DNA from 2 places in the Paenibacillus sp. LBL genome. Region 1 is predicted to be linked to the other one. Evidence: riboswitches for the same ligand, from Rfam matches in the RefSeq annotation. Region 1 holds a riboswitch; the other holds the start of a gene.

What was found. Region 1 has a riboswitch for cyclic di-AMP ahead of M2277_RS29985 (C40 family peptidase). Riboswitches for the same ligand answer to the same signal wherever they lie in the genome.
Region 2: linked by a shared signal. The riboswitch ahead of ehuB (ectoine/hydroxyectoine ABC transporter substrate-binding protein EhuB) and the one ahead of M2277_RS29985 (C40 family peptidase) in region 1 are both predicted to bind cyclic di-AMP.

The regions. Positions count from the first base shown of each region.
Region 1 covers NZ_JARXYU010000027.1:15,029-22,407, reverse strand. The annotation lists gene M2277_RS30005 (stalk domain-containing protein) at 1-79, shown strand, start outside; gene M2277_RS30000 (YwhD family protein) at 160-681, opposite strand; gene M2277_RS29995 (M1 family metallopeptidase) at 831-2,822, shown strand; gene M2277_RS29990 (hypothetical protein) at 2,834-3,661, shown strand; cyclic di-AMP (ydaO/yuaA leader) riboswitch at 4,008-4,146, shown strand; gene M2277_RS29985 (C40 family peptidase) at 4,151-4,624, shown strand; cyclic di-AMP (ydaO/yuaA leader) riboswitch at 5,026-5,163, shown strand; gene M2277_RS29980 (C40 family peptidase) at 5,168-5,641, shown strand; gene M2277_RS29975 (GNAT family N-acetyltransferase) at 5,781-6,281, shown strand; gene M2277_RS29970 (c-type cytochrome) at 6,442-6,798, shown strand; gene M2277_RS29965 (4a-hydroxytetrahydrobiopterin dehydratase) at 6,914-7,225, opposite strand; gene M2277_RS29960 (hypothetical protein) at 7,335-7,379, opposite strand, start outside.
Region 2 covers NZ_JARXYU010000012.1:120,182-127,560, reverse strand. The annotation lists gene M2277_RS22305 (AI-2E family transporter) at 1-730, shown strand, start outside; gene M2277_RS22300 (VOC family protein) at 949-1,896, shown strand; gene M2277_RS22295 (flavin reductase family protein) at 1,898-2,512, shown strand; gene M2277_RS22290 (SDR family NAD(P)-dependent oxidoreductase) at 2,565-3,308, shown strand; gene M2277_RS22285 (exosporium glycoprotein BclB-related protein) at 3,379-4,326, opposite strand; cyclic di-AMP (ydaO/yuaA leader) riboswitch at 4,825-4,971, shown strand; gene ehuB (ectoine/hydroxyectoine ABC transporter substrate-binding protein EhuB) at 5,319-6,173, shown strand; gene ehuC (ectoine/hydroxyectoine ABC transporter permease subunit EhuC) at 6,175-6,828, shown strand; gene ehuD (ectoine/hydroxyectoine ABC transporter permease subunit EhuD) at 6,832-7,379, shown strand, end outside.

The DNA.
Region 1 (7,379 bases):
CAATGGTAAGCTGAGTTTCGATTTCAAAAACCCTTTCTTGGGGAAAACCGCGAAGCACACCTACACACTGCCTTTTTAAAAAAACAGAAAACCGGCAGGATTCGTTATGAATCCTGCCGGTTCTTTATTATGTCAGGCTTATCATATAACTTGCCGACTTCATGATTCCGTTGTCTGAAGAGCATCCTTGAACTCGTCCGGTGAAGCATTCCACCATTCTTCGTTGCGTGAGATCAACAGTTCACGCAGCGCCTTCTTCTCTACATCACCCAGGCCATCCAGATTGATTTTGCGTTTCATGGCCGCATCCATTTTATTGACATGATCCGCGAGGATCTTCCAGCCTCGGCGGGCCTCATGGTCTATCCACATCTCGCAGGTAGTCATGCCTGCATAATGCTGACCTTCCACAGTACGGTCTACAGCCACCCACACGATCCACACCTGGCGTCCATTGGGAACGTCATCGCGATTCATGCTGAAACGAATTCCCTTCTCCACCTTGCTCTTGGCATGCATCGCTCCAATATCCACTCGAGCCTCACCGTTGTCGATGATGACAGGAGACAAACTATTCAGATCGATGGAGCCTGATCCAAACCCCTTATGCTTACTCTTGCTATTAATAATATTCAAAGCAATCTGCTTCTTGGCACCCTGCTTCTGATCTTCATTCTCCACTGCTGCCGACCTCCTATATTCAGAGCCGATCCTTACGTGACGGCTGCCAAATTTGATAACCATGTCCCAATAATTTTATTTTAACTAATAATCCCCCAAAAGCAAACATATACATGCACTAGATGCTTGTCAACGGGAGGTTGTTCGATATGGTCCCACCACGTGCCAAAGTCTTTCTATCATCCTTGCTCGCCCTTGGATTGCTTGCAGGATCGATGCCGATATTTCTGAATCCAGGGTCCTCAGCGTCCGCCCTTGCCCCAAATGCGGGCAAGCCCTCGGTCTCCGCCGTGGAGAAGTCCCCTCTCTCGCCGCCTAAGGTGCAGCCTGATGTTCCCGCTCCGGCGCTGAGCGACCGTTTAGTGGAATATCACATGGATGTTCGGTACGAGCCTGAAGAGAACAAGCTTAAGGGCAAACAGACACTCACTTGGACCCATCCAGGCAAAAAAAGCGTAAACGAGCTGTACTTTCATTTGTATCCCAATGCATTTTCATCCAACGAAACAACGTTCATGAAGGAATCTGGCGGCAGATTGCGTTCTGATCCTATGCCTGATGACGGATACGGCTCCATGACCATTACCAGCGTGAAAACAACCGAAGGCCTGGCCTTGACGCATCGCCTTCAATTCGTTCAACCGGATGACGGCAACATCAAGGATCACAGCCTTGTCAAACTAAGATTGCCAAAACCCATAAAAAGCGGGGAAAGCATCACCATCCATATGGAGTTTGAAGTCGAGCTTCCCAAAATATTTGCGCGCATGGGCACCACCGAGAATTTTATTATGGCTGGCCAATGGTTCCCTAAAATTTCAGTCTATGAGCCGGCAGGTCTTCGTGGAAGAACGGATGAGGGATGGAACCTCCATCAATATCACGGCAACTCCGAGTTCTATTCCAACTTCGGCATCTACAGCGTTCGAATCCGGGTTCCCGAAAATTATATTGTTGCCGCTACCGGATTCCCGACGAAGCCCGCACAGAAGACCAATGGCGAGAAGGTTTATCAATTCTATGCGGACGATGTCCATGATTTTGCCTGGTCAGCATCACCGAACTTTGTCACGGCAGAAGAAGCCTTCTCTGCGCCAGGTGTACCGGGTGTCCGCATCAAGCTGTACCTTGATCCTGTGCATAAAGACTTAAAGGACCGATACTTCGATGCTGCCAAATCCGCACTTGCTTCGTTTGGTAAATGGTATGGATCCTATCCATACTCCACGTTGTCCATCGTGGTGCCGCCTGAATCGGGCAACGGTGCCGGCGGCATGGAGTATCCGACGCTGGTAACTGCCTTCGGTGCCAGAAATGATTCACCGGGGTATGAGCTGGAACGAACCGTCATCCATGAGATCGCCCATCAATATTTTTACGGGATTATTGCGAATAACGAGTTTGAGGAAGCCTGGCTGGACGAGGCCTTTGCGACCTATGCTGAAGAGAGAGTGATGGAGAAGGAATACGGTATTACCTCCAACACCGCAGCTCAAGGAGCGTCGATTACCTCACCTGCACCGCTGAAAATGGATTCCTGGAAATACAGCTCCCACGAAAACTATGCACTGAACGTTTACACGAGAGGCAAACTTGTACTGCAAGGCATAGAACGGCAGGTCGGTCCGCGGATGATGGAGAAGATTCTGAACACCTATGCCCAGAAATACCGTTTCAAGCACCCCACCACGTCCGACTTCCAGAAGGTCGTTGAACAAGTAAGCAAAACCTCCTGGCAGTCTTATTTTGACCAGTATGTATATGGAAACCAAATGGCGGACGTCGCAATCGATCTGATCAAAACCAAAAATAAAGGGACGCAGGACAATCCAGAGTATGAATCTACGGTCAAGATTACAAGCAAAGACGGAGATGTAACCGATGTCCCGATCATATTTGCGTTCGAGGACGGCAAGACCGTGGAGCGATCCTGGAGTGGCAAGGACGGTAAAGTCACTTACACTCTGGACTACACCTCGCCGCTATCCTGGGCGATGGTTGACCCGAAATACTCCATGGTTCTTGAGAACAAACACATCAATAATTATATGAAGGCAGGAATGGATCCGAAAGTGGTGACACGCTGGAATCTCAGCATTACCAAACTCGTGGAGACGCTGTTCGGCAGCCTGTCATGGTGAGGGGGGAGCACATGAAAACTTATGCAGGCCAAGGGTGGACCAGTGTTAAAGACCAATTATACGTCTCTATTCTGCTCTTCTTATACCGTTTGCTGTGGGGATATTGCCTGTACCGACTTGTAAAATCAGCCGTCGTTCCCCTTCTGATGCGGTATCCAGACTCTGCACCTAACGAACTGAGCCGGCTATTGTTCTTCTACGAGGGAGAGATGAGCCTGACGTTAAGCAATACGGTCCATACCTACGGATGGCTTCTGGCTGGATTGCTGCTCATCCGGATGGTGCTCACCCCGCTCATACGGGCAGGCATCTTCTATAACCTCCACCAGGAAGCCCAAGGTGAACGCGGCTTGTTCTTCTTCACGGGGATGCAGAAGCTGTGGAAACCCGTGACGATATTCTATCTGATCGAGTTGATCCTCACCTTTGCTCCCGGCTACTGGATTGTGCCCAAAATTCTCCCGATCCTGCTCAACGGCATCCAGGAGCCCGCTCTGCTGCTCCACGCGCTGCCCTATGCGGCAGGCTGGTTCCTGTACGCCTATCTGATTCGGATATCCCTGCTCTATATGCAGTTTGGCCGTATCGGTGATTCAGGTATGATCAGCTCTATTCTAACTCTCTTCAACAATATGGGCACGGCAGTCCTCCTGTCCATAACCGTGGGCGGTGCCGCCGTTGTTATACTTCTGCTCCTTAGCTCTGCCTCACTCATCTGGGCAGGACTAATCGGTTTAATTATTCAGCAGGCCTCTTATTTTCTAAATGGACTTTTCCAAATTTGGGTAATTTCCTCCCAGTATCATCTGTGGAAATCATCATCCTCACAGCACTCCTAGAAGTTACATTTCGTTACAATAGTATGATCGACAGGCTCGCGAATAAACTGTAACCGGAAGCGACATGGATCTTAATCCCTGCCATTTTTACAGAAAATAGGATTTCATTTATCCTCCATATTACAAATTTCAGAGCGCGAAATTACAAAAAAACCCGTTCCAGCATGACTGGGACAGGTTTTTTTGTTTAAATATACACTTTCCTCGTTTGCCAAAATGTTAATACTCTGCTAAAATAACGAATATGTTAGTAACAACTTTGTCATCTTTACTGTAACTTTTGCTGGAACTATGTTATTTCGTTAATCATGTTGGAACGTCAGACGTCAATGAATGGGTTCATCAACATTTTAAGGAGCCGAATTCCCATATCGATTGGGAAGCGGGGGATCCGTTTTGGGTGAATTGATCTCGCAAGAGAGGGATCATAGGGGACCTTCAACCGAACCCTTAAGCTAACCTCGCAGGCATTGGAAGGAGCATTTCGTTTTGAAAAAGAAGTTAACGGCCGTTTCTCTCGGCCTGGCCCTCGCGCTCACATTAGGGACCGGAAGCGCTTTCGCCGATTCCAAATTAAATACCGCAATCAAACCAGCCATTGGTGTATCTTATAAAACAGGTGGAACCACAACAAATGGTTTTGACTGCTCCGGCTTCACCACCTATGTTTACAAGAAGCTTGGTCTCAGCCTGCCACGAACATCTACCGCTCAATACAAGGTAGGTACGGCAGTATCCAAGAGCAATTTGAAAGCTGGCGATCTCGTGTTCTTTAACACATCCGGTAAAGGTGTATCTCATGTGGGTATTTATGTTGGGGGTGGAAAGTTCGCTCATTCCTCATCTTCTCGCGGTGTCATTGTCAGTCCGCTAAGCCAAAGCTATTACGCACAGCGCTATGTGGGCGCTAAGCGAGTGATGAGTCAAAGCACGTACAAATCTGTAGCTGTAAACTACAACTAATTGGAACTTTATTGATTTATCCTTATAAGAGAGCCCTGGAGTTTTGAGATTGTGCCGATCTCACCCAGCGGCTTTTTTCTTTTGTTCACTGTGTATACCTCTATAACGTTTGGGACAACGAAAAAGTTCCCGCTTTTCAAAAAAAATATAAATTTTATTAATCCAGAAACAACTTCATCAGCATTATTGGCAGCCCTTCATAAAGATCCTTACCTTTTATATACCCTTCCCGGCCTTCATTAAACGCATATTGGAAAATAATTGATTATACCTGACACTTCGACAGCTGATGCTATTGAAAAATAGCGAAAGTCATCAAGAAATAATTGCCAAGCTTGTTTGCTGTCTGATAGAATGGGTACAGTAACAACTTTGTCATTAATGTAAGTGCTTTAATACATAGATTACGATTGCCGAATTCCCATGGATATGGGAAGCGGGGGAACCATTTACGGGTGAATTGATCTTGCTGTAAAGGGATCATAGGGGACCTTCAACCGAACCCTCAAGCTAACTCGCAGGCAGCGGAAGGAGCTCTTCATGCTGAAGAAGACGTTATCAGCGGCAGCCCTGAGTATTACGTTACTGTTCACTTCAGGCATTGGCAGCGTGTTTGCCGATAGTGCGCTGGACCAGGAAATTGATAAGGTATTGGGTACAAGATATAGTTATGGAGGTACAACCACGAGCGGATTTGACTGCTCCGGTTTTACCATGTATGTGTATGCCAAACTCGGCCTGAAGCTCCCGCATCAATCCGGCTCTCAATTCGATATGGGGACAAACATAACCCGCAAAGATCTGCGGGCTGGCGATTTGGTGTTCTTCAACACAACGGGGAGCGGTATATCCCATGTTGGCATTTATGTAGGCGATGGCAAGTTCGCCCATGCCTCGTCGAATCGCGGTGTCGTCATCAACCGACTTGCTGAGGATTACTATGATCAGCGTTACGTCGGTGCCAAACGAATCATGAGTGATGATAAGTATGAACAATCGGCCGATACATCATCCTAGATGATAGAGGCTGACGATCCAGTGCACAGACCTACTGCCCGTTAAAGGAGAGCTCGTCTCTCTTTGACGGGCTTTTTCATGCAGCTCGCTCCCTTATATAAAGGGTACATGGATAATATACGAATGGAGGAAACTACCAATGGATGTTACCCCTATTTCATTTCGCGCCGTCATCATGCGTGAGGAACACGCTGAAGAAATATGCACCTGGTCCTATCCCCATCCTTACGATATCTATGGCTTCCTTCCTTGGGAGCAGATGAAAGGGCTCGAGGTGGAATTTGGCGATCCGATCATACGCCAGCAGCAATATATCTCGATTCTGGATGACCAGGATTCTCTGTGGGGGTTTGCCCAGCTGTTTCCCATGCACGAAGTGACACGGATCGGGCTTGGCATGCGGCCTGATTGGTGCGGGCGTGGAATGGGTAAACGATTTATGCAGACCATAACGCAGGAGGCCAGGCGCAGGAGGCCTACGGATGAGATTGATCTGGAAGTAATGACCTGGAATGAGCGTGCGATCCGTGCTTATGAAGGGGCGGGATTTCGCATCACCGATACGTATGAGCGGCTTACTCCGCAGGGAAAAGGCATTTTCCACTGTATGGTGTATGAGCCTCCAGCAAATGAGGAATAGTAATCTTGTCTATATGAAAAAGCACAAATTTGTGTATTTTTTATGAAGCCTCTTTGGATCGTTGCTTTTTTTGTCACAACTGGCTATGCTGTCTAGGGATGTTGGTTTATAATGGAGACAAGTGCAAAAGTGCAGTATACATAGAAGGGACGAAATGACGATGCAAAAATGGATCATGAGCGGATTGTTCTTCGTCGCATGTGCGTTGGCTATCGCGCTGATGTTTACGCTCCCGGGTAAGGAACAGGTAGCCCAGGAAGAGAAGCCGACCATGCCGGAAGTGACTCTCGATGCTGCCGCAGCGGAAGCAACACTGAAAGCAAGCTGCATTAGCTGTCACGGTGACCAGCTTCAAGGCGGCGCTGGACCAGCTCTGAATCAGGTAGGCGGACATATGGATGCAGATGCCATCTTCAACGTTGTAACCAAAGGTCGTAAAGGAATGCCTTCCTTTAAAGATCAGCTGAAGCCTGAAGAAATCGCAAACATCGCGCTGTACCTTGCTGAGAAAAAATAAAATCAGCTTACACGCAAAACACGCTTGATATCCGGAGAACCTACCGGTGCAAGCGTGTTTTTACATTAATTGGGGCCTATGGCGATTCTAACATCCTCATTGTCTCCCGCTTCTATTACTCCGCCTTGCTGTCCTTGGAACGACTCTTCTCGTAGGCCTCGTTAAATTGCTGCGCTTCCTTAATATCCACAGCCGTAATGCCGCCGTCATCCCATGAAGTAAGACGCAGTGTAACAACTTTATAATCTATGGTGATGTAGGGGTGATGTCCGAAAGCTTCCGAAATAGCTGCCACTTCATCAACAAAAGCGATTCCCTTCATGAAGGAGGAAAAGGTATACTTTCGTACAATCCATCTCCCTTGCTCAAACTCCCAACCCTCAAGCTTTTCCAGATGAGCTTCTACTTCTTGCTGCGTATAAAGCATCTTTTATCTTCCTCCCCGAAAAAAACCTATCGTAAAGCCGACTGACACATTGTATTGGCATTCTGTCATCTATTCTATTCTGCCCTGTATCTGTTCATAACTGACGTGATTATACAAGAGCTACAAAGGCCAGTTCTTCTTCACCAATCAAAAT
Region 2 (7,379 bases), on a different contig from region 1:
GCAGGAATGGGAAAATAACGGTTTGTTCAAGGAGATATTTCCGGAGGATTCTAATCCACTTACCCAATTAACCGACTATTTGAATCAAGGCTTTACGTTCCTCACGAATTACATTATGAATCTGTTCTCGATTGTATCGAACTTTGCCATTGTATTGTTTACGTTCCCGATCATGCTCTACTACATGCTGAAGGAAGGCGGGAAGTTCGGGAAGATGATTGTCAGCTTTATGCCGAACCGCTTCAAGGAAGTGGGTGCTTCGGTACTGGATGAAATCAATAGCGCACTCAAAGGGTTTATCGTGGGACGGGTGCTCGTCAATTTGGCTTTGGGCGTCTTGATGTACTTCGGCTTCCTCATTATTGGGCTGCCGTATGCCTTGCTGCTTACAGTGGTAGCGTTCTTTGCAAACTTTATTCCGTTTATCGGGGCCATTCTGTCCTCCATCCCGATCGTTATCATCGGGTTCATCCAATCCCCGGGAACGGCGATCTGGTCCCTCGTTGTCATTCTGGCCGCTCAGCAAGTTCAGGATAACCTGATTGGACCGTATATCTTTGGTAAACAGCTGGCCATTCACCCGATTACAATCATCATCCTCGTTCTGGTGGGACAGGATCTTGGCGGGATTATCGGAATTCTGATCGTGGTGCCCGTGTATATGATCATTAAAATTGTGGTTACCAGAGTGTATCAGCTGTTCTTTAAGGAAAAATGGGAAAAAGCTTGAGCTCAGAAATGAGCTGATTGTAAAAAGTGAAGCCGTTAAGAACGGGTATTCGTTCTTGACGGCTTTTTTATGAAGGGAGAGGGGCTTGGAACAGAATATCTTGCTTGACAACAAATAGGAAAGTGTATAATCTTGAATTAAAGATATTATAAATTGAGATTGTATTTACATAACTATGATCATCTACCAAATAACGTTCGATAAGGGGGAGAAGAAACATGACGTTACAAACGGCAGGCATTCATCATATTACGGCTTATGCACAGGATCCGCAGAGGAACGTTGATTTTTATACTGGCGTGCTTGGGTTAAGAATGGTGAAGAGGACGGTCAATTATGATGCGCCAGAGGTATATCATTTGTATTTCGGGGATGAGTCAGGGCAGCCAGGAACGATTATTACGTTCTTTCCGTCTTCCGCTTCGCGAAGAGGCATGCATGGAGGGGGGCAGGTCGGTTATATCACATTTGCAGTGCCTATAGGCGCTCTTTCCTACTGGGAGCAGCGGTTGCGGGGCTTTGGCGTCTCGGTTATGAAAGCGTTCAGGTTTAATGAGCCTTATCTTCAATTCTCTGATCGTGATGGGCTTCGCCTGGAACTGGTTGAGCGGGACAGCGGATCGATGAGCGGGTGGAGCGTGGATGACATTACTTCGGAGACAGCAATTAAAGGATTCGGCGGTGCGGTGCTGTTCAGCAGCAAGTGGAAGGAAACGAAGGAGGCGCTTGAGCAGGTACTAGGACTTACATTCATTGGGGAGGATGTGAACTATGCCCGGTATGCGTCCGCGGGACCCTGCGGGAATATGATTGATCTTCCGATGCGGGATATCTCTTGGGGCGCTGGAGGTGCCGGAACTGCTCATCATATTGCCTGGCGGGCAAAAGATGATATGGAACTCAGTGAATGGAAGGAATGGATGAAGAAGTACGGGTACGCATCCACCGATATGATGAACCGCAATTATTTTAAATCGTTATATTTTAGGGAACGAGGGGGCATATTGTTTGAGATTGCCACGGATGTGCCTGGATTTACGATGGATGAGGATCTCCGTTCATTGGGTGAACGATTGAAACTTCCTGCGTGGTTGGAGCCGGAACGCCTCCGAATTGAGGAAGGACTGGAGCCGATCCAAATTCGTACACTGGAGAGGGGCAAGTGAAATGATATCCATTGATCCAAAAGTCCAAGACGAACGGGACAATTACAAGCTTTTGATTGGCAGTGTTGTCCCTCGACCGATCGCTTTTGTTACCACATTATCAGCGGATGGCGTGCTGAACGCGGCGCCGTTCAGCTATTTCTCGATTGTGTCCAGCAATCCTCCCATGCTATCCGTTTCGGTTCAGCGAAAGAATGGCATTGCAAAGGATACGGCGAGGAATGCCATGCTTAAGGGTGAGCTTGTCATCCATATCGTGGACGAAGATAACGTGGCAGCCGTGAATGAAACGGCTGCGAATCTTCTACCGCATGAAAGCGAGATTGAACGAACGAATCTGACGCCGGTGGCCAGTGAGGCTGTTGCCGTTCCCGGCATTCAGGAAAGCAAGATTCGCATGGAATGTGTACTGGAACAGGCGGTTGCCTTGAATGACGCAGAACAGAGGCCAGCTGCTGATCTGCTGATCGTCCGCGTGGTAAGGTTTCACGTATCGGAGGAGGAACTCTACGAGAAGGGCCGGATTGACGCTGCCAAGCTGAAGCCTGTGAGCCGTATGGCGGGGAACATCTATGCTGCTCTGGGAGATATGTTCACCATTGAGCGGCCATTATAACGCAGGCGAGATACGATAAATAATTCAACGATATAGGAGGAGTGGTTAACGGATGAGATTTCAATCGAAGGTTGTTATCGTAACAGGAGGCGCCAGCGGGATTGGCGAGGCAACGGTAAGGCTTTTTGTTAAAGAGGGAGCCAGCGTTGTTATTGCGGATTTCTCTGACCGGGGACAAGCTGTTTCAGACGAATTAAGTGCAGCGGGGTTTAACACCCTGTTTGTCAAAACCGATGTAACCAAGGAGCAGGATGTTGCCAACATGGTTGAACAGACGGTCAAGCAGTATGGGCGTGTGGATATCTTGTTTGCGAATGCAGGCATTGCGCATGACGCTCCCGCAGATCAGTTAACGATGGAGAATTGGCAGAGAACGATTGATATTAATCTTACAGGCGTGTTTCTCTGTGATAAATATGTAATCCAGCAGCTGTTATCCCAGGGATCGGGCGGGGCTATTGTAAACTGCGGATCGATCCATAGCCATGTCGGAAAAGCAGGAGTAACCGCATATGCTTCGGCTAAAGGCGGCGTTAAGCTGCTGACGCAGTCGATGGGCGCTGATTATGCCTCCAGAGGAATCCGGGTCAATGCAGTGTGCCCGGGTTATATCGATACTCCGCTTATTCAGGGAAGAACTGAAGCGATCACGCAGCACTTGGTCGGCCTGCATCCGATGGGGCGCTTGGGGCAGCCTGAAGAAGTAGCTAAAGCCGTGCTGTTTCTTGCCAGCGAAGACGCATCCTTTATTACTGGCACCACCTTGCTGGTGGATGGCGGATATACAGCGGTTTAAACCATATGAAGAAGCCCCGAGCATGCTCGGGGCTTCTTTGTTATATATGACAGATACGGGATAGGGCAAATTATATAATGCTGACGCCAGCACTGCCGTAACCGGCAGTTGCAGTGATCAGAGTCAGACCTGTTGCTGTTGTGGAGAATACCATCAACAAGCGGGTATTTGCTGCAACCGGAATAGCCAGGCCATCCAAGAAGCCGTTGCTGACCGTACCCAATGTGACTGCGCCGGTATATGGAGGAGCCAATGTGACAAGGGCACCGGGGATTGGCGTGAAGATATTGCTTGTAGCCGGAGCGCTGTACAGCTGGGCTGTGACCGTAACAGTAGTTCCAAGCAGGTCGAGTGCCAAGGTGTTGCTGAAGGTTGCGGAAATTGCCGTGATGGTGCCTGCGCGTGGCGTATTGAAAGCAAAGTCAAGCGCAGTACCTCCCGCACCCGTAAGGTCGATCGTTCCGCCAGCGAGCGTAACGGTTGGACCCGAAATACCGAAGCCTACGAGACCAACCGTTCCGACCAAACCTCCAACAATGGTTGTAAGCGCAAGAGGTATGCCGGATGCGAAAGGAATGATCGCTCCTCCACCTGGCAACCCAGTAGCCCCTGTTGGCCCAGTAGGGCCGACGGCTCCAGCAGGACCAACGGGTCCGATCGCTCCAGCAGCTCCAGCAGCACCGACAGGTCCAACAGGTCCAACGGGTCCTGCAGGTCCTGTTGGACCCGGAATGCCTGTTGACGATCCAGCAGGTCCAGCAGGCCCAATTGGCCCAGCTGGCCCGACCGGTCCAACGGGTCCAAGAGCTCCAACCGGCCCCACAGGTCCGACTGGTCCAAGAGGTCCCTGCGGTCCAACCGGTCCGCGGGGACCTCTGACACAGTGGCGACGAATCGGCTTGTGTCCACCTTTACCACTATTGCCGTTATCAGGACATCTTTTTTTCTTGGCGTGCAGTACTTTTTTCTCTATCTTTTTAAGAGCACACAATTTTCTCTTTCTAGAAGAACGATCCAAATCAAGCACCTCCTTTAGATTTGCTTTATACTACGCAAATGCTCTCTTAGCCGCATGGGTTAACAGCTTATAAATGATAGATATATACCTATTATTTTAAGAATGTACGATAGCCTCTGAGGAATCAGTCTATAAACGAATAGCGAAAAAAAGCGATCGTGATGATATTGGAATAGCGAAATTGGGGGCTAACAAAGCTTATAATGGATCGTGTTGAAAAAAAAAATTCTGTTTCGAAGTTGAGGGCTTGTCCCCTCTGCATCGTTCATGATTCATGTCATGAATGATCTACCGCATGAATTATCTGTTATCTGATGGGCGCAATGCCTGCTGTATAGCGAAAAACACACCTCCGAACAAGGAGGCGACAGGCAGGGGACAGCCCTGAATTTGTGGAGATTATGGCTACTAATATGCCTTGGAAGAGCGCTGATTTCACCTCCGAATTTCCAGAAAATGCAGCTCCAGGGGTTTGACTTTTACTGAGCTTCCCTTTATCATGAACACACGCTTAGTTTCCGGCATACATTTCCGGAGAGCGGGGGAACCAGTTTCATCAGGGGCGAGTCACTTGAATTCACGAGTGTAGGGTACCATCTTACCCGAGTCCGTCAGCTAACCTCGTCAGCAGTGGATGGGTCTTGTATACATAATGGATGTTCATAACAAAGGCCCTTTATTCTCTATAGGGGCCTTTTCTCTATTTTTTGACCCCCTGCTGGCGGAGCTATGTCTAGATCCCCTGTTTGGTGGTCTTTTTGTATTCTGCAAAAGAGGAGGGCAATGCCTGCTAATGTTTAGCCAATTGAATCAGTCAGACGGTTTGGGTTTACAAGGCACAGGGAAATGGATGCAACCTCTCCCCTGAGCCCCCGGACTGTGCAAGTGTGTCTGAATGTCACATATCCGAGTTAACACATGTGTTAACATGGATAATTTCATCATGCCGTTTTTAGGAACGACAAAGTCATTGCGAAAGGTTGTGGAAGGTGTTGAAGAAAGTTGTTGTGCTGTTGTTGTCATTGGTTATGGTGGTATCGCTCGCGGCCTGCGGCGATAAGGGGAGCACGCTGGAACGGGCCAAAGAGCAGGGGTACATTACCGTAGGTTTTGCCAATGAAAAGCCTTATGCCTACAAAGAGGCCAGCGGGGAGCTTACAGGCGAAGCCGTTGAGATTGCCCGTGTCATTCTGGAGCGACTTGGCATTAAGGAGATGAGAGGTGAGCTTACGGAGTTCGGCTCCCTGGTTGCCGGGCTTCAGGCGGAACGGTTTGACCTGATCACTGCAGGCATGTTCATCAATCCGGACCGCTGCTCCGCCGTTTTGTTTGCTAATCCGGAGTACAGCATAGGGGAAGCTCTTGCCGTGAAGCAAGGGAATCCAAGTGGACTCGGAAGTTACGAAGATATTGCCAAGGATGATCAGGCGAAGGTGGCCGTCATGACTGGCGCGGTTGAAATCGGCTATATGGAGAAGTCAGGCATCCCTTCGGACCGGATCATACAGGTTCCCGATCAGGCCTCGGCCATCAGTGCCCTCCAGGCAGACCGGGTGCAGGCGATTACCATGACGGGACCGTCCCTGCAGGCGATGCTGGATTCGGCCAGCGATGACAACATCGAACGCGTCGCGGATTTCGAACAGCCGGTCATCGACGGTGAAAGCGTTCGGGGCTATGGGGCCACGGCATTCCGTCAAGCGGATACCGAATTCCAGGAGGCTTATAATGCGGAGCTTGAAAAAATGAAGGAGTCAGGTGAGCTGCTGGAGATCTTGCAGAAGTTTGGATTTACCGAAGAAGAGCTGCCGGGCGAGATGACAGCCGCTGCGCTTTGCGGTGAATAGTATGCCGAATTCATGGATCGATTTTCTTCCTACTCTGCTGAAAGGAGCGGAGATTACGGTTTTGGTCGCCTTCTTTTCAGCTGTTCTGGCCATTGCCATGTCCTTCGCAGCCGGTTTATCCAGACTGTCGAAGCTGTGGATCGTCCGCACGGTTACAGCCGTGTATGTGGAAATCTTTCGGGGAACCTCCTTGCTGGTGCAGCTGTTCTGGTTGTATTTTGCTCTTCCGTTTATCGGCATTGAGCTTCCCAAAATGCTGGCAGCCATCCTTGCGATTGGATTCAACTTTGGCGCATATGGCTCCGAGATTGTCCGAAGCACGGTGCTGGCTGTTCCAAAAGGACAGTGGGAAGCTTCGGTGGCGCTTAATATGAAGCCATGGCAAAGGATGTGGAATGTTATATTGCCTCAAGCTTCACTGCGAATGCTCCCGCCATTCGGAAATCAGCTGGTGGAACTCATCAAATCTACGTCACTTGTCTATTTCATCACGATGGCGGATCTGACGTATCAGGCCATGGTGCTGCGCAACAACTATATTTCCTGGACATCCGAGATTCTGGTGCTGCTGCTTCTTATGTATTTTGTCATAGCTACGCTTGTCTCGATGGCAGTTCGGTTGCTGGAGCGTAAATGGACGGCGGGGAGGCTATAGCGGATGTGGGATTGGAATTATGTGTTTGATATCCTGCCGGAATTGCTGAGTGCATTAAAAATGACGGTATGGGTGACGCTCTGCGCTTTTGTGGTGGCCTTGATAATCGGGCTGCTGCTTGCCTTTGCTGCTCGAAGCCAGTGGAAGCCTGTGTCGCTCATGACCAAAGGTATTATCGAATTTATCCGCAATACACCGCTGCTGGTTCAGGTCTTCTTCCTGTACTACAGTCTGCCGCTCCTTACCGGAATCTCCATTCCGGCCTTCTATGCCGGGGTGATCGGTCTTGGGCTGCATTACAGCACGTATCTGTCCGAAGTGTATCGTTCTGGCATCGAAGGGGTCCCCAAGGGGCAGTGGGAAGCTGCAACTGCTCTGAATTACACGAAAGCCCAAACCTGGCGGAGCATTATTCTGCCGCAAGCGGTGCCGCCTATTATTCCGGTGCTGGGCAATTATTTGATTGTCATGTTTAAGGAAACACCGATTCTGTGTGCCATTACGCTTGTTGAGATGATGCTGACAGCCAAGAATATCGTTTCCCAGTCGTT